2 linked regions of the Cystobacter fuscus genome follow. The main gene of each other region encodes a partner of the protein of the gene in region 2 in a complex. Links are inferred from orthologs where the notes say so. Each region holds a gene or a part of one and is shown on either strand. Other genes may lie near its edges. The genes, in order: rpsJ and nusB.

Evidence for each region.
Region 1: the proteins of nusB (region 2) and rpsJ are in contact, whole or in part, in a solved structure (PDB 3D3B), measured with the Escherichia coli proteins. The link is inferred for Cystobacter fuscus from one-to-one orthologs.

What each region holds. Positions count from the first base shown.
Region 1 is NZ_CP022098.1:5,155,522-5,163,825, reverse strand. Bases 5,017-7,831 are described here. They hold rpsJ (30S ribosomal protein S10), read right to left. Parts: upstream 6,671-7,831; coding sequence 6,362-6,670; downstream 5,017-6,361. Other genes in these bases: tuf (elongation factor Tu), read right to left, coding at 6,856-7,831; rplD (50S ribosomal protein L4), read right to left, coding at 5,687-6,310; CYFUS_RS21225 (50S ribosomal protein L23), read right to left, coding at 5,397-5,690; rplB (50S ribosomal protein L2), read right to left, coding at 5,017-5,364. Also shown: CYFUS_RS21280 (type Z 30S ribosomal protein S14), read right to left, coding at 175-360; rplE (50S ribosomal protein L5), read right to left, coding at 376-1,026; rplX (50S ribosomal protein L24), read right to left, coding at 1,206-1,541; rplN (50S ribosomal protein L14), read right to left, coding at 1,579-1,947; rpsQ (30S ribosomal protein S17), read right to left, coding at 2,050-2,364; rpmC (50S ribosomal protein L29), read right to left, coding at 2,376-2,582; rplP (50S ribosomal protein L16), read right to left, coding at 2,646-3,065; rpsC (30S ribosomal protein S3), read right to left, coding at 3,123-3,788; rplV (50S ribosomal protein L22), read right to left, coding at 3,837-4,181; rpsS (30S ribosomal protein S19), read right to left, coding at 4,222-4,503; more of rplB, read right to left, coding at 4,519-5,016; more of tuf, read right to left, coding at 7,832-8,046; fusA (elongation factor G), read right to left, coding at 8,168-8,304. UniProt on the Escherichia coli protein: Involved in the binding of tRNA to the ribosomes. Part of the processive rRNA transcription and antitermination complex (rrnTAC). The complex forms an RNA-chaperone ring around the RNA exit tunnel of RNA polymerase (RNAP).
Region 2 is NZ_CP022098.1:4,277,341-4,285,533, reverse strand. The notes cover bases 2,229-4,932. They hold nusB (transcription antitermination factor NusB), read right to left. Parts: upstream 3,939-4,932; coding sequence 3,519-3,938; downstream 2,229-3,518. Other genes in these bases: ribB (3,4-dihydroxy-2-butanone-4-phosphate synthase), read right to left, coding at 4,501-4,932; ribE (6,7-dimethyl-8-ribityllumazine synthase), read right to left, coding at 3,942-4,433; CYFUS_RS17630 (M17 family peptidase N-terminal domain-containing protein), read right to left, coding at 3,034-3,522; CYFUS_RS17635 (response regulator), read right to left, coding at 2,608-2,982; CYFUS_RS17640 (chemotaxis protein CheA), read right to left, coding at 2,229-2,611. Also shown: CYFUS_RS17645 (chemotaxis protein CheW), read right to left, coding at 1-284; more of CYFUS_RS17640, read right to left, coding at 323-2,228; more of ribB, read right to left, coding at 4,933-5,697; CYFUS_RS17610 (riboflavin synthase), read right to left, coding at 5,724-6,371; CYFUS_RS17605 (terpene synthase family protein), read right to left, coding at 6,477-7,439; CYFUS_RS17600 (FAD-dependent oxidoreductase), read right to left, coding at 7,461-8,193. UniProt on the Escherichia coli protein: Part of the processive rRNA transcription and antitermination complex (rrnTAC). The complex forms an RNA-chaperone ring around the RNA exit tunnel of RNA polymerase (RNAP).

The sequences.
Region 1 (8,304 bases), 880 kb from region 2 along the record:
GGCTACCTTCCATGCGGAGCGGCCTGGCCGACTCCGCGTTCGCAACCGCCGCGCCTGCTGGGCCCATCCCAGGGGTTCGCCACGGTTGCCCTGCTCTACTGCGGGCGGTCCACCCTCTTCAGGGCGGACCAGGGTGCCCCGGTGCCTCTTCGGCGCCCGGACACCCGCGTCCAACTACCAGGACGACTTGGTGACGCCGGTGACCTCACCGCGCAGCGCGCGGTGACGGAAGCAGATGCGGCACATGTTGAACTTGCGCAGGAACGCGCGGGGGCGGCCGCACAGCGGGCAGCGGTTGTACGCGCGGACAGAGAACTTCGGCTTGCGCTTCGCCTGGGCGATCTTCGAGAGCTTGGCCATGGGTGCGGATCCTCGTTACGTGCGGAACGGCATGCCGAAGTGACGCATCAGCGCCAGCCCCTGCTCATCGTTAGCCGCGGTGGTGACGAAGCTGATGTTCAGCCCCTTCACCTTCTCGATCTGGTCGTAGTTGATTTCCGGGAAGATGATCTGCTCGCGAACGCCGAGCGTGTAGTTGCCCTTCCCGTCGAACGCCTTGGGCGACACGCCCTTGAAGTCACGCACGCGCGGCAGCGCCACGGTGATGAGGCGGTCGAGGAACTCGTACATGCGGTCGCCGCGCAGCGTGACGGCGGCACCGATGGCCTGGCCCTGGCGCAGCTTGAAGTTCGCGATCGACTTGCGCGCGCGGGTCACCACGGGCTTCTGGCCGGTGATGGCGCCGAGCTGGTCCACCGCCGACTCGAGGATCTTGGCGTTGGCGAGCGCTTCGCCGAGGCCCATGTTGACGACGATCTTCTCGAGGCGGGGAACCTCCATCGGGTTCTTGAGCGCCAGCTCCTTCATCAGCGCGGGCACGCCTTCCTTGCGGAAGCGCAGCTTGAGCCGCGCCGGCTTGGCCTCGAGACCCTCCTCGATGTTCGCCGCGAAACCGGCCTTCTTGACTTCATCCTTCTTGCGGCCCTTCTTTTCCTTCTTCGCCGCGTCCTTCTTCTCTTCAGCCATCGTCTTGTCCCCTGCTTCGGAGCGCGGCCGTGGACCCAGCGCGCCGATCAGTACCGCTATGGAAAACTACGAACACCGGAGCCCTACGGGTCCTTCGGAGCCCCGGTAACACCCGCTCGTCTGCCCTCCCCTCACCCGGGCAGGGCAAAGGGCGCGCATACATGCCTGAACCCACGACCCTAGTCAATCAGGCCGTTGCAATCCTTGCGCTTGCAGAACCGCTTCTTCTTGTCCCCATCCAGGCGGATGCCGACGCGGGTCGGCTTGCCGCACTTGGCGCAGACCAGCTGCACGTCCGAGATGTGGATCGTGCCCGGCTTCTCGACGATGCCGCCCTCGGGCTGCTGGGGGGTCTTCTTCAGGTGCCGCTTGACCAGGCGCAGACCCTCCACGGTCACGCGCTGGGCCTCCCGGTCGATCTTCAGGATCTTCCCGCGCTTGGTCGCCTCGGTCTTCTCCGAGCGCTCGGCGCCGGCGATGACCTGCACGGTGTCTCCAACCTTGAGCTTCTCCATGGTTCCTCTCCCTCCTCGCGGACCGCCTGACGCCCTACTAGAGGACCTCGGGAGCGAGCGAGATGATCTTCATGAACTTACGGGCGCGGAGCTCGCGGGCCACCGGCCCGAAGATGCGCGTCCCGATGGGCTCCATGTCCTTGTTGATGAGGACGGCGGAGTTGCCATCGAACTTGATGTAGCTGCCATCCGGACGGCCCACCTCGCGCGCGGTGCGCACGATGACCGCCTTGGCCACGTCACCCTTCTTCACCTTCGAGTTCGGCAGCGCCTCGCGGATCGACACGACGATCACATCGCCGATGGACGCGTACTTGCGCTTGGAACCACCCAGCACCTTGATGCAGAACACCTTCTTGGCGCCCGAGTTGTCGGCCACGTCGAGCACGCTCGTCATCTGAATCATCTGGAATTTCCTCTCTCAGCTTGCTGCAGGCCCCATCCCATCCGGAGGGGCTCCGCGCGGCTCGAGCCACGGTCCCCGCGCGCGGGCGCGGGCTCGGACGGCTCAGACGTTCTTGGTCTTCTCCAACACCTCGACCACGCGCCAGCGCTTGTCCTTCGAGCCGGGACGGGTCTCGGCGATGCGCACGCGATCACCCTCGTTGATGGTGACCTTCGCCGGGTAGTCGTGGTCCTCGACGTGCGCCTTGTACTTCTCACGCAGGCTCATGATCTTCCCGTACTTGGGGTGAGCAGCGCGGCGCGAGACGGTGACCACCACCGTCTTCTGCATCTTGTTGGAGGTCACGATGCCCACGCGGGTCTTGGGACGGCCGCGGGAGGGGGTCGTGGCGGGAGTGGTTTGAGTCGCTTCAGCCATGAGAAAAGCTCCTAAGCCTTCTTCTCCGCCCGGGCCTTCTCTCCCAGGACGGTCAGGATGCGCGCCAGATCGCGCTTGTGCTGGGTGCGCTCGGACGGGTTGTCCAGCGAGCCGGTGGCCCGCTTGAGCTGATCCTGGAACAGCGTGTCGCGCAGTTCGGCCGCGCGCTGCTTCAGGTCGTCCGCCGAGAGCTCCTTGAGTTCTTTCGCAGTCGCCATCTTCCAATCTCCTCAGAGCCAGTGGGCGGCCCTCATACCACCAAGGGGCCGCCCGCGGCGGAACTAGAGCGCCAGCTCGCTACGGGTGACGATCTTCGTCAGCACCGGGAGCTTGGCCTGGGCCAACTTCAGGGCGCTGGTGGCCACCTCGGGCGTCATACCCTCCATCTCATAGAGGATACGGCCAGGCTTGACCACCGCCACGTAGTACTCCACACCACCCTTACCGGTACCCATACGGGTCTCGGCGGGCTTCTTGGTGATCGGCTTGTCCGGGAACACGCGGATCCAGATCTTGCCGCCACGCTTGATGTGGCGCGTCATCGCGATACGGGCCGCCTCGATCTGCCGGGAGGTGAGCCACCCCGGCTGGAGCGACATGAGGCCGTACTCACCGTAGGTGAGGTCGCTGCCGCGGTACGCCAAACCCGGCGTGCGGCCCTTGTGCATCTTGCGGAACTTCGTACGAGCAGGCTGAAGCATCGTCGGTGTCCTTCAATCCCGAGCGGGCCGCGCCTCACGGAGCGGCCCACGAGGGGGTTAGCGGTTGGCGGCCGGAGCGGCGCCCGCTCCACCCTTGGTGGGGAGGATGTCGCCGCGGCAGATCCACACCTTGCAGCCGATCTTGCCGTAGGTGGTCTTCGCCTCGGCGAAACCGTAGTCGATGTCCGAGCGCAGGGTGTGCAGGGGCACCCGGCCCTCGCGGTACCACTCGTAGCGCGCCATCTCCGCGCCACCGAGGCGGCCCGAGCAGGCCACGCGGATGCCCTTGGCACCGAACTTCATCGCCGTCTGCAGCGCCTTCTTCATGGCGCGGCGGAAGGCGATGCGGCGCTCGAGCTGGGTGGCGATGTTCTCGGCCACCAGCTGCGCGTCGGTCTCGGCCTTGCGGACCTCGACGATGTTGAGGAAGACCTCGTTCTTCGTGAACTGCTGGAGGTCCTTCTTCACCGTCTCGATGCCCGCGCCGCGCTTGCCGATGACGATGCCCGGGCGCGCGGTGTGCACGTTGACCTTCACCTTGTTCGCCGCGCGCTCGATCTCCACCTTGGAGACACCCGCATGGTTGAGCGACTTCTTCACGAACTCGCGGATGCGGATGTCTTCATGCAGCCACTGCGCGTAGTTCTTGTGCTCGAACCACTTGGAGTCCCAGGTCTTGATGACCCCGAGGCGGAACCCAATGGGATGGACTTTCTGGCCCAACGTGCGTCTCCTTCAATCGGTTGCGTGGTTCGCCCGGCGGGCGGCCAACTACTTGGCCGCCTCCGCCAGCACCACGTGAATGTGGCTGGTCTTCTTGTTGATGCGCGAGGCGCGGCCCATGGCGCGCGGCATGTAGCGGCGCTGGGTCGGACCCTGATCCACCGAAATCGTCTTCACCACGAGCTTGTCCACGTCGACCTGGCCCTTGGACAGGTCGGTCGCGTTGGCCACGGCGCTCTTGATGAGCTTGGCCACGGGAACCGCCGCGGCGCGGCTGGTGAAGCGCAGGATGTTGAGCGCCTGCCCCACCGGCTTACCGCGGACGAGAGCCGCCACGGTGGAAACCTTCCGGGGCGACATGCTCAGGAACCTCAGATGTGCCTTCGACTCCATGTCATCTCCTCTGGCGGACGCCGCCTGTCAGCGGGGCCGGCTACTTGCCCTTGGCGACCTTCTTCTCCGCCGAGTGACCGCCGAACGTACGCGTCGGGGCGAACTCGCCGAGCTTGTGGCCCACCATGTTCTCGGTCACGAAGACGGGGATGAACTTGCGGCCGTTGTGCACCGCGAAGGTATGACCCACGAACTCCGGAAGGATGGTCGAACGGCGGGACCACGTCTTCACGACACTCTTCTTGTTCGTCTTGATCATGTCCTCGACCTTCTTGACGAGGTAACCATCGACGAACGGACCCTTCTTAATCGAACGCGCCATTGTGTAAACCCTCGACTACTGGCTGCGCGCGCCCGGACGGCGGACGCTCACGATGAACTTGTCAGTACGCTTGTTCTTGCGCGTGCTCAGGCCCTTGGTCTTCTGGCCCCACGGCGACACCGGATGCGGGTTACCCTGGCCCGACTTACCCTCACCACCACCGTGCGGGTGGTCAACGGGGTTCATCGCCAGACCGCGGACGGTGGGACGGATGCCCAGCCAGCGGCTACGACCCGCCTTGCCGATGCGGATGATCTCGTGCTCCAGGTTGCCCACCTGGCCCACGGTGGCGCGGCACTCGATCTGCACCATGCGCACGGCGCCGGAGGGCAGACGCACCTGGGCGTAGCGGCCTTCCTTCGCCATCAGCTGGCCCGAGGAGCCGGCCGAGCGGATGATCTGCGCACCGCGGCCCGGCTTGAGCTCCACGTTGTGGATGACCGTACCGACCGGGATGTTGATGAGCGGCAGGCTGTTGCCCGGACGGATGTCCGCGTTCTCGCCCGCCATCACGGTGTCCCCGACCTTCAGGTCGACGGGGGCGATGATGTAGCGCTTCTCGCCGTCCGCGTAGTGCAGGAGGGCGATGTTGGCCGAGCGGTTCGGGTCGTACTCCACCGCGGCGACCTTGGCCGGCACGCCGTCCTTGTCACGACGCTTGAAGTCGATGACGCGGTAGCGGCGCTTGTGTCCACCACCCTGGTGACGGCGGGTGATGTGGCCGTGAACGTTGCGGCCGCCAGACTTCTTCAGAGACTCGGTGAGCTTCTTCTCCGGCGTGTCCTTGGTGATGTCCGCGAAGTCGGACACCGTCATCAGACGACGGGCGGCGGAGGTCGGCTTGTACTTCTTGATGCCCATGGTTGGTCCTCAACGTCGGTCAGCGCCGTGCGCTAGACCGCGCCTCCCTCGAAGAGTTCGATCTTGTCCCCCTCCTTGAGGGTGACGACCGCCTTCTTGAAGTTCGGCCGCTTGCCGATCGAGCGCCCCACGCGCTTGGTCTTGCCGCGGACGATGTTGGTCCGGACGCCCTCGACGCTCACCTTGAAGAGCTTCTCGACGGCGTTGGCCACATCGTACTTGGTGGCCTTCTTGTCGACGATGAACGAGTACTGCCGGAACTTCTCACGGGCCTGGTCCAGCTTCTCCGTGATGAGCGGACCCTTGATGACGTCGGTAGCGTTCACGAGAGCGCCCCCTCGATGGCCTTGATGGCCGCGGAAGTCACCACCAGGTGCTTGTGGCGCAGGACGGACTCGAGGTTCAGCCCCTCGGGCGGGAGCACGTCGAACTTCGCCAGGTTGCGCACGCTGCGGTGCAGGTTGATGTTGTCCTTGGCGTCGATGACCAGCGCGCCGGCCAGCTTCAGCCGCTTGGTCAGCACATCGAACGCCTGCTTGCTCTTCGCCGCGTCCAGCTTGAAGCCGTCCAGGATGATGAGCGTCTTCTCCTGGGCGCGCAGCGACAGGGCCGCCCGGAGCGCACCGCGCCGCACCTTCTTGGGCGGACGGTAGAAGTAATCCCGAGGCTTGGGACCCATCGCCTTACCGCCGCCCACCCAGTGGGAAGCGCGGATGGAACCCTGGCGGGCGCGGCCGGTACCCTTCTGCTTCCAGGGCTTCTTGCCGCCACCGCTCACCAGCGAGGTGTTCTTCACCGCCACCGTACCGCGGCGACGATTCACCTGCTGCATCTTCGCCACCTCATAGAAGAGGTGCGCGTTCGGCTTGGCGCCGAAAATGTCGTCGGAGAGCTCGAGCTCCGACACCTTCTTCAAGTCCAGATCGACTACGTCGAACTTCGCCATGGCTATTTCCTCTGGGGAATGGAGTGGAACCGGTGGGCCCTACCCCGTCCCTCAGGATTTGATCTCCACGTCAACGCCGGCCGACAGATCCAGCTTCATCAGCGCGTCCAGCGTCTGCTGGGTGGGCTCGAGGATGTCGAGCAGGCGCTTGTGAGTGCGGATCTCGAACTGCTCGCGGCTCTTCTTGTCCACGTGCGGCGACCGCAGCACCGTGAACTTGTTGATGCGCGTGGGCAGGGGGATCGGACCGGCAACCTTGGCGCCCGTGCGCCGCGCCGTCTCGACGATCTCCCCAGCGCTCTGATCCAGGAGCTTGGAGTCGTAGGCCTTCAGCCGGATGCGGATCTTCTGTGTCGCCATTCGCAAAAACCTCTTTGTACGGCCTCTGATGGAGGCGCTACGCCCAACGTCCCCTGGATGTCACAGAGCCGTCTCTTCGAAGGGGCGCGGCATGTACCACCGCGCCCCGCGTGTATGCAACCTAATTCACACTGCCCCGGCTTTTCGCTGTTTCTTCGAGCCAGGGCAAGCGGAAACTTCTCTTACTACGCGATGATCTCGGCCACAACGCCCGCGCCCACCGTGCGTCCACCTTCACGCACCGCGAAGCGCAGCTCCTTCTCCATCGCCACCGGGGTGATCAGCTCCACCTCGATCGCGATGTTGTCGCCCGGCATCACCATCTCCACGTTGTCCGGCAGCTTCACCGTGCCCGTCACGTCCGTGGTGCGGAAGTAGAACTGGGGACGGTAGCCCTTGAAGAACGGCGTGTGGCGGCCCCCCTCTTCCTTGCTCAGCACGTAGATCTGCGCCTTGAACTTGGTGTGCGGGGTGATGCTGCCCGGCTTGGCCAGCACCTGGCCACGCTCCATGTCCTCACGCTTCAGACCACGCACCAGCGCGCCGATGTTGTCGCCCGCCCGGCCCTCGTCCAGCAGCTTGCGGAACATCTCCACGCCCGTCACCACCGTCTTCTGCGTGGCGCGCAGACCCACCACTTCCACCTCCTCGCCCACCTTGATGATGCCGCGCTCGACGCGGCCGGTGGCCACCGTTCCACGGCCGGCGATGGAGAACACGTCCTCCACCGGCATCAGGAAGGGCTTGTCCGTGGCGCGCTGCGGCGTGGGGATGTAGCTGTCCACCGCCTCCATCAGCTTCAGGATGGCCGGCTCGCCAATCTCCGAGGTGTCACCCTCGAGCGCCTTGACGGCGCTGCCAGGCACGATGGGGATGGTGTCGCCCGGGAACTCGTACTTCTTGAGCAGGTCGCGCACCTCCATCTCCACGAGCTCGCGCAGCTCGGGGTCGTCCAGCAGGTCCACCTTGTTCAGGAAGACCACGATGTAGGGCACGCCCACCTGGCGCGCCAGCAGGATGTGCTCGCGCGTCTGGGGCATCGGGCCGTCCGCCGCCGACACCACCAGGATGGCGCCGTCCATCTGCGCCGCGCCCGTGATCATGTTCTTGACGTAGTCGGCGTGCCCCGGGCAGTCCACGTGGGCGTAGTGCCGGTTCTTCGTCTTGTACTCCACGTGCGCCGTGGAGATGGTGATGCCGCGCTCGCGCTCCTCGGGGGCCTTGTCGATCTGGTCGTACGCGAGGAACGTCGCGCCGCCCGTCTTCGCCAGCACCTTGGTGATGGCCGCCGTGAGGGACGTCTTGCCGTGGTCAACGTGGCCGATGGTGCCGATGTTGACGTGCGGCAAACTTCTATCGAACTTCTCCTTACTCATCGCTGCTCCTCGGAGACTGGCTTACCGACCGAATGGAGAAAAAAAAGGTGCTGCGTCGTGCTTCAAACCCGCGAAAACGTCAATTGAAATCGCCTGCTCCCTTCGCGAGGGAGCAAGTCACTCAGCGATTCAGCGCGTCCTTCGGTGCCGGCGCGTAGTTGCTGAACCGCATGGTGTAGGTCGCTCTTCCCTGACTGCGGCTGCGCAGGTCCGTCGAGTAGCCGAACATCTTGGCGAGTGGCACCTGGGCGAGGATCG
Region 2 (8,193 bases):
TCGTAGACGGGCAGCACCTCGCCGCGCAGGTACATGACGCCCAGCAGGTTGGGGGCGGCGCGAGGCACCTCGGTCAAGGATGGTACCTTGACGATCTCCCGCACGCCGTGGATGGGGACCGCGTAGAGCTCGCCCTCCAGTTGGAAGGCCAGATACTCCTCGGGCACCTCTTCCGCGACGGGCTCGAGCGACTCATCGGTCCCGGCCACCACTTCCTGGATGAGGCCCACGTCCTCATCGGGGCGGTAGAAGAAGCTGTCGAGCAGGACGGACAAGGCGGGCACGGCGCCAAGAATAGCAGGCCCATGGCCCCGGGAGCGATTCAGGCCCGGCGGCGCTCGGAGCTCATCCCCTCTTCGAGCAGGGCACCCACATCCAACACCAGCACGGTGCGCCGGTTGGCGAGGTCGGCGGCCCCCGAAATCCCCCGCACGCCCTGCAGGCGGCCACCCAGCGACTTGACGACGATGTCCTGCTGGCCCTGCAGCTCATCCACGGCGATGCCCAGGCGCTCCTGGGCCAGCCCCGCCACCACCACGAAGTAGCGGTCCGCGGGACGCTCGGGGTGGTTGAACACCCGGGCCAGGCGCATGAGCGGCAGCGTGGTGCCCCGCAGATCCAACACCTCGCGCCGCTCCACCGTGCGGATCTCCGCCGGCTTGACGGAGAGGATCTCCAGCACGCTGTTGAGGGGCACGGCGTAGGTGCGCCCGCTCACCCCCACGACGAGCGCGCGGATGATGGCGAGCGTGACGGGCAGCGTGATGTGGAAGGCGGTGCCCATCCCGCGCTCGCTCCACACGTCGATGATGCCGGACAGGTTGCCGATGTTGTTCTTCACCACGTCCAGGCCCACGCCCCGGCCCGACAGCTCGGACACGCTGCGCGCCGTGGAGAAGCCCGGCAGGAAGATGAGGTTGAGCAGCTCGCGCCGGCTCATCTCGCGCGCCTGCGCCTCGGTGATGAGGCCCTTGCGCAGCGCGAGCTCACGCACCCCCAGCTCGTCGATGCCCGCCCCGTCGTCGCTCACCTTGATGAGGACGTGGTTGCCCTTCTGCTCGGCCTGCAGGGACACCCGGGCCCGCCGTGACTTGCCCGCCGCCAGTCGGGCCTCGGGCGACTCGGCGCCGTGGTCGATGGCGTTGCGGATGATGTGCATGAGCGGATCGCTCAGCTCCTCGACGATGAGCTTGTCCAGCTCCACGTCGCCGCCGCCGATGACGAAGTCGATCTCCTTGCCCACCTCGCGCGCGATGCGGCGCACCAGCCGGGCCAGTCGGTCGAACACCTGACCCACCGGCACCATGCGCGCCTCGAGCAGGCCCTCCTGGAGCGCGTCCAGCTTGCGCTCGAGCTGCCGCGTCTCGCGCGAGAGATCCTGGCCCCACACCTTGGAGAGCGTCACCCCGGCGTCCACCCGGGCGCTCTCCGCCATGCGCTGCAGGTTCGCCTTGATGAGCAGCAGCTCACCCACGGTGTTCATCAACGCGTCCAGGCGGCTGATGTCCACGCGCACCGTCTGCGTCAGGCTGCGCGCCGACTCGCTCTCCGCCTTGGGGCCACGCGGCGCCACCGGCTCCTCGGTCAGCGTGCGCACCACGGGCAGCGAGGAGGTGTCGGACGCGGGGAGCGCCGGAACGACCGGCTCGACGGCGCGCAGGGAGGAGGCCTTCACCAGCGGAGCGTCCGCGGGCGCCACGTCCTCCGCCGACGTGGACGACCCCGCGCCCGTCTTGGAAGCGCGAGGCTTGCGCCGGGTCGTCTTCTTCGCCGCGGGCGCCTCGGCGGGTGGGAGCGCGAGGGGAAGCGGCGCGGCCGGTGTCTCCGGGGCGGACCCGACCGGGACCAGGGCCGCGGCACTCGGACGGACGGTGAGCGCGAAGAGCTGCGCGGGCGTACCTTGCAGCTTCGCCGCCAGCTCCGCTTCGGACACCCGGGAGCCGAAGATGAGATCGAACGCGATGCCCGACAGGCCTCCGGGCTCCGACGAGGGCAGCGTGCTGACGACCTCGCCCAGGGGCTTGAGGCGCACGTTGAGCTCGGTGAGCCCGGTGTCGAAGTCGGACAGGTCGAACGCGGCCCGGATGCGGAAGAGCGCCACGCCCCGGCGCACGTTCTCGCGCAGGCGGTGCTCCTCGTACTCGGTGAAGACGGAGCGCACCTGCGGGTCCAGCTCCAGCCGATCGAGCGGATCCTCGTCGGCCGCCGCCGAGGCGGTGCCCAGGTTGGCTAGGCGCTCGCCCAGCTCCTTCACGCGCTCGTTCAAGGCGTCCGAGGACTCCTCGCGCGCGGCCTCCGCCAGCAGGGCCTGGAGCACGTCCAGCGACTCGATGAGCAGATCGAGCACCTGGTCATCCAGCGACAGCCGGCCCAGCCGCAGCCGATCCAGCAGATCCTCGGACTGGTGGGCGAGCCTGGCGATGCGCTCCTGGCCGAAGAGCGCCGCCAGGCCCTTGAGCGAGTGCGCCGCCCGGAAGATGCCGTTGATGATGTCCGGCTCGGGTTCCACCCCGCGCTGTTGATCCAGCACGAGCAGTTCCTTGCCCAGCGACTCGAGGATTTCCGTTCCCTCGGCGACGAACTCCGCCAGGGCCTTGCCGGCGGAGTTCACGCGAGCTTGAGGTAGCGCCGCACGAGCCCTTCCAGGCTCTGCGGGGAGAAGGGTTTGACGAGGTACTCCGCCGCGCCCAGCGCCAGTCCCCGGTCACGGTCCTTCTCGCGGCCCTCGGTGGTGACGATGAACAGGGGCGTGTCGCGCAAGGTGGGGTTCGTCTTGACGAAGCGGATGAGCTCCAGCCCATTGATGTCGGGCATGTTGATGTCGGTGATGATGAGCGCGAAGGCGTGCTGGGGCAGCAGCTTGAGCGCCTCCAGACCGCTGCTGGTGGCGATGGCCTCCAGCCCGGGGATGGACTCCACCGTCGCGGAGATCAACTCCCGCGAGGCCTTCGAATCCTCCACGATGAGAATCTTGGACGTCATTTCGTGCGACCGAGCCTCACATCCTACCAGAAGGACGAGAGGGGGCGAGATTCAGCCCTTGCGGCCGGAAAGGCGGCGAGCGAGTTCCTTGTCCGCCAGCACGGCCACCTTCCTTCCCCGGAAAGCCGGGAGGAAGTGTTCCTGGAGGGCGGAGAGGCGGACGGATTCGTCCAGGGCGTCCTGTCCGGGGACTTCCAGGGCAACGGACTCCACCCTGGCCCGGGTGAGCACCTTGCCCGCGGAGGCGAGCGCCTCGCCGAGGGAGGACGGCTCCAGGCCGCGCCGCCGGCCCAGGCCCATGACGAAGACGCGGGGGATGCTGAAGCGACCATCGGTGGGCAGCAGGAGCGAGTCGTCCTGGGCGCCCACGAAGAAGCCGGACTGGAGCACGCGCGACAGGGTGCCGCACAAGCGCCAGTCCACATAGCCGGCGGTGCCGGGCAGGGGCCGGTCGTCCTCGCCCACGAAGAGGCACAGGGCGTCCACGTCCGCCAGCGCGTCCAATCCGCCCAGGCCCAGCTCGTGCGCGGAGACGTTCACTGCTTCCCCAGGGCGACGGCCACGCGATCCAGCAGGCCGTTGACGAAGGCGCTGGACTCCTCGGTGCCGAAGTTCTTGCCGAGCTCCACCGCCTCGTTGAGCGACACCTTCTTGGGGATGTCCGGGCGGTACTTCAGCTCGAAGACGCCCAGGCGCAGCACGTTGCGATCGATGCGTGACATGCGATCCAGGCGCCAGTTGTGGCTGTGCTGCTCGATGAGCCGATCAATCTCCGCGCGGTGCGCCATGACGCCCTCGGTGAGCTCGCGGGCGAACTTCACCGCCTCGGGCTCCTTGTTCGTCACCTCGGCGGCGGCCCAGGCCGCTTCCAGGGCATCATGGATGGAGCCCGGCGTCATCTCCATCTGGTAGAGCGCCTGGAGGGCCCGCTCGCGTGCCGTTCTGCGCGCACCCATGTGTCAGCTCCTCTTCCCGTCCGTCAGCGTGGCGAGCTTCGCGTGGAGGTTGACCATCTCGATGCACGCCGCGGCCGCTTCCGAGCCCTTGTTGCCGGCCTTCACGCCCGCCCGGTCGATCGCCTGCTCCACCGTGTCGCACGTGAGCACGCCGAAGGTGACGGCCGCCTGCGAGGTGAAGGCCACCTGGCCGATGCCCTTGGTGCACTCGCCCGACACGTAGTCGAAGTGGGGCGTGCCGCCGCGAATGACGGCGCCCAGGGTGATGATGCCCACGTACGAGCGCGTCTCCGACACGCGCCGCGTGAGCGCGGGCAGCTCATAGGTGCCCGGACAACGGAATACGTCGATATCCCCGTCGGCGACGCCGTGGCGGACCAGCGTGTCCAGCGCGCCCTTCACCAGCTCCTCGGTGATGAACGCGTTGAAACGGGCCACGCAGATGGCGAAGCGGCCCTTGGGGGGGAGGAAGTCACCTTCGATGTAGCGAGGCATGTCCCGACCTCTCTACACCAGCCACCCGGCTGGCGTCCCGACAGAGTTTTCCCCCACCCCCCGGCGCTCAGGAGGCCTGACGGCCGCGCGGGGGACGGCGAGCGGCCACGCGCCGGGTCGCCGGGGCGGCCGGGATGAGCGGAACCTGCTCCACCACCTCCAGTGAGTAGCTCTCCAACCCCACGATCTTCTTGGGATTGTTGGTGAGCAGGCGCAGCCGGGTGAGCCCCAGGTCCTTGAGGATCTGCGCCCCCACGCCGAACTCGCGCAGGCGCGTCTGATCCTTGTGCCCGGGCACCAGCTCCTCGTTGGAGACATGGGTGCAGCGCAGCCGGTTCTTCCGCGCCGAGTCCCCCTGCAGGAAGACGATGACCCCCCGCCCGGCCTCGTGGATGGCCTGGAAGGCCCGCTCGAGCTGCACGCCACACTCGCACCCGGCGCTGCCCAGCAGATCCCCCACCAGACAGGTGCGGTGGACGCGGGTGAGCACCGGCTCACGACCGGACAGCTCGCCCTTGACCACGGCCACGTGCACCGCGCTGTCCACGTCGCTGCCGTAGGTGTAGGCCCGGAAGCTGCCCTGGCCGCGGCGCTCCAGCGTCGTCTCCTCGAGCCGCCGCACCAGCCGCTCGCGCTCCAGGCGGTAGCGGATGATGTCGGCCACGGACAGGAGCACCATCTGGTGCTTGCGGGCGAACTTCACCAGATCCGGCCGGCGCGACATGGTGCCGTCCGGGTTCATGATCTCGCAGATGACGCCCGAGGGGCGCAGTCCCGCCATGCGCGCCAGGTCCACGCTGCCCTCGGTCTGACCGGTGCGCACGAGCACCCCACCCTGCCGGGCGCGCAGGGGGAAGATGTGCCCGGGCCGCGCGAGGTCCGACGGCCTGGCGTTCGGCGCCACGGCCACCTGGATGGTGTGGGCGCGGTCCGCGGCGGAGATGCCCGTGGAGACCCCCTGGGCCGCCTCGATGGAGACGGTGAAGGCCGTCTGGAAGGACGAGGTGTTGTCCTGCACCATGAGGGGCAGGTTGAGCCGCCGGATGCGCTCCTCGTCGAGCGCCAGGCAGATGAGCCCGCGCCCGTGGGTGGCCATGAAGTTGATGTCCTGGGGCGTCACCTTCTCCGCCGCCATGACGAGATCGCCCTCGTTCTCCCGGTCCTCGTCATCCGTGAGGATGACCATGCGGCCCTTGCGGATCTCCGCGAGCGCCTTCTCCACCAGGGTGATGCTGTCCGACTCGTGCTGCCTGCCGCGCGCCATGCGTGCTCCTGAATGCTTCCCTGTGCTCAACCGCCGAAGCCCGCCGCCTTGAGGACCGCCTCGGAGAGGCCACCGCCGCCCGGGCCCTGGCGCAGCGACACGAGCCGCGCCACGTACTTGCCAATCATGTCGCCTTCCAGATTCACCCGCTCGCCCACTCCGCGCGAGCGCAGCGTGGTGCGCTCCTGCGTCTCGGGGATGAGCTGGACGCTGAAGCGATCCGTCCCCACCGTGTTGACGGTGAGGCTGATGCCGTCGATGGCCACCGAGCCCTTCTCGATGAAGAAGGGGGCGAGTTCGGCGGGGAGGCGGAAGACCATCACCCACGAGCCGCCCTCGGCGCGCGTCTCCAGCACCTCGCTCACCGCGTCCACGTGGCCGGCGACGAGGTGGCCGCCCAGCCGGTCTCCCAGGGCGAGCGCCCGCTCGAGGTTGACGCGCGAGCCCGGCTGCCGGGCGCCCAGGGTGGTGCGCCGCAGCGTCTCCGGGGCGGCCTGGACGCGGAAGGAGTCTCCCGCGCGCTCCACCACGGTGAGGCAGGCGCCATCCACCGCGATCGATTCCCCGAGCGCGAAGTCCCGCGCGCCCAGCGCCGTGCGAATCCACAAGTCCGTCATCCCGCCGGGGATGACTCGCTCCACCACGCCGATGTCCTGGATGAGTCCGGTGAACATTGCGACGGGCTTATAACGGATCCTCGTCCCGGGTTCCGCACCTTCCCTCGGGACGGGCCACGAAAGCCCGGACGCCCCACCTGGGGCACCAGGCAGGCGGACGGCTCAGGCCGCGGGGGCCTCGGGGGTCTTGTACCGCGTGGACATCAGCGACCAGTCCATGTTGGCGCGCATCCAGCACCGCAGCACGTCGATGTAGCGCCGCACCTCGGTGTCCAGGGGCTCGCCCCACGAGGGCACCTTGGCCTCCAGCTCGAGGAACTCGAGCACCTCGTCGTCGTGCATCTTGGCCGCCTGCTTCATGGCGCCCTCGAGCGAGCACTCCGTCCCGTTCTTCTCGTTCTGCTTCTGGATGATGAAAACGAGGTTGTGCATGTCCCCGACGCGCATCTCCTTCTCCAGGGAGATGATGTCGTTGAACAGGGTGATTTCGTGGTTGGCCAGCTGGTTGAGCCGCTTGATGATCGGCTCCTCCAGCACGCTCGGAGGAATCTGGACGAGCCCGAGCACCCCCGCCAGCTCGAAGCTGGGCTGCACCGCGCCCGTCGCCTCGCGCATGCGGATGTAGGAGGCCACGTCGGGCACCTGGCTGTTGCTCTTGTTCTTGGCCTCCCAGACACACGCCTTGAAGTAGGCCTCGAGGCTCTCGCAGAAGCGCGTCATCCACGCGTCGGTGCTGTACTTCATCATCCGCCGCCGCATGTCGCGCATCGCGTTCTCGAGCGGCCCCTCCGGAGCATCCCCTGGCGGCCGACCCCACAGGGCATCGAGCAGCGGAGCCTGCATCGACTCGAGCGCGTCGGGCGGAGCGTCGTCCCAGTGCTTGTCGAAGAGGTAGAACGCCGTCATGCAGTCGTTGATGAGGATCAACTGCTCGAGGTCCGCCTCCGGGAAGGCATACGCGGACAGCCAGTGGTAGTCCTGCGCGCGGAAGTAGGGGATCGCCTTTTCCGGCAGCAGGTTGAAGCGCTTCACCCACTCCACCGTGTGCGGCCAGGCCTGATGGTTGTGTGGATTGAGCTTCTGGGGAAACGGCAGACGGAGCGGGGGAAGGGCAATCGTTCTCATGGAAGGGTGTTTCCGGGGGGATCAGGCGACACTGGCCACGGTCTTGGACGGAGGCGCGGAACCCTCCGGGAACTGCATCACCGGGGACTCTCCCGGTCCCTCGCCCTGGGGACCCCGCACCATGCGCAGCAGCATGGAGGGGTGGGCCAGTTCCAGCGGCGAGCCCGTCATGTGCATCACCTTGGCGAACGCGGTGGTGACGACCGGATCATACGCCGCGAGCGACTGCAGATGCCCGGAAGCTCCCTGCATCGCCTTCCACCACAGGGGGCGGGGTCCTTCCACCGAGGGGTAGACCAGATCCTCGCCCGCGCCCATCGTCCACGGCATGTCGTGCATGCGCGAGAGCTTCGCCTGGAAGCGTCGTCCGAACCCCATCATCGCCCTCGGGGCCTGCTCCGACAGGCACTCCTCCAGCAGGGAGGCGGCCAGCACGGACAGCGTCATGCCCTGCCCATAGATGGGGTTGAGGCTGCACACGGCGTCTCCCAGCACCACGAGCCCCTCGGGAATGCCCGTCATGCGCTCGTAGTGCCGGCGCATGCTGGAGGGAAACTTGTGAGCGGCCACCGGAGACACGGGCTCGCAGCGCCGGAGCATCTCGTAGACGTGCGGCTGCGGCAGGGCCCGGGCGAACTCCAGGAAGCCCGCCTCGTCACCCGGAGCGTGGTCTCCCAGGGCGCCAGCCAGGGTCACCAGCCAGGTGTCCCCCTCCACCGGGGCGAGCGCGCCCAGGCGCGTCTCCCGCGGAGCC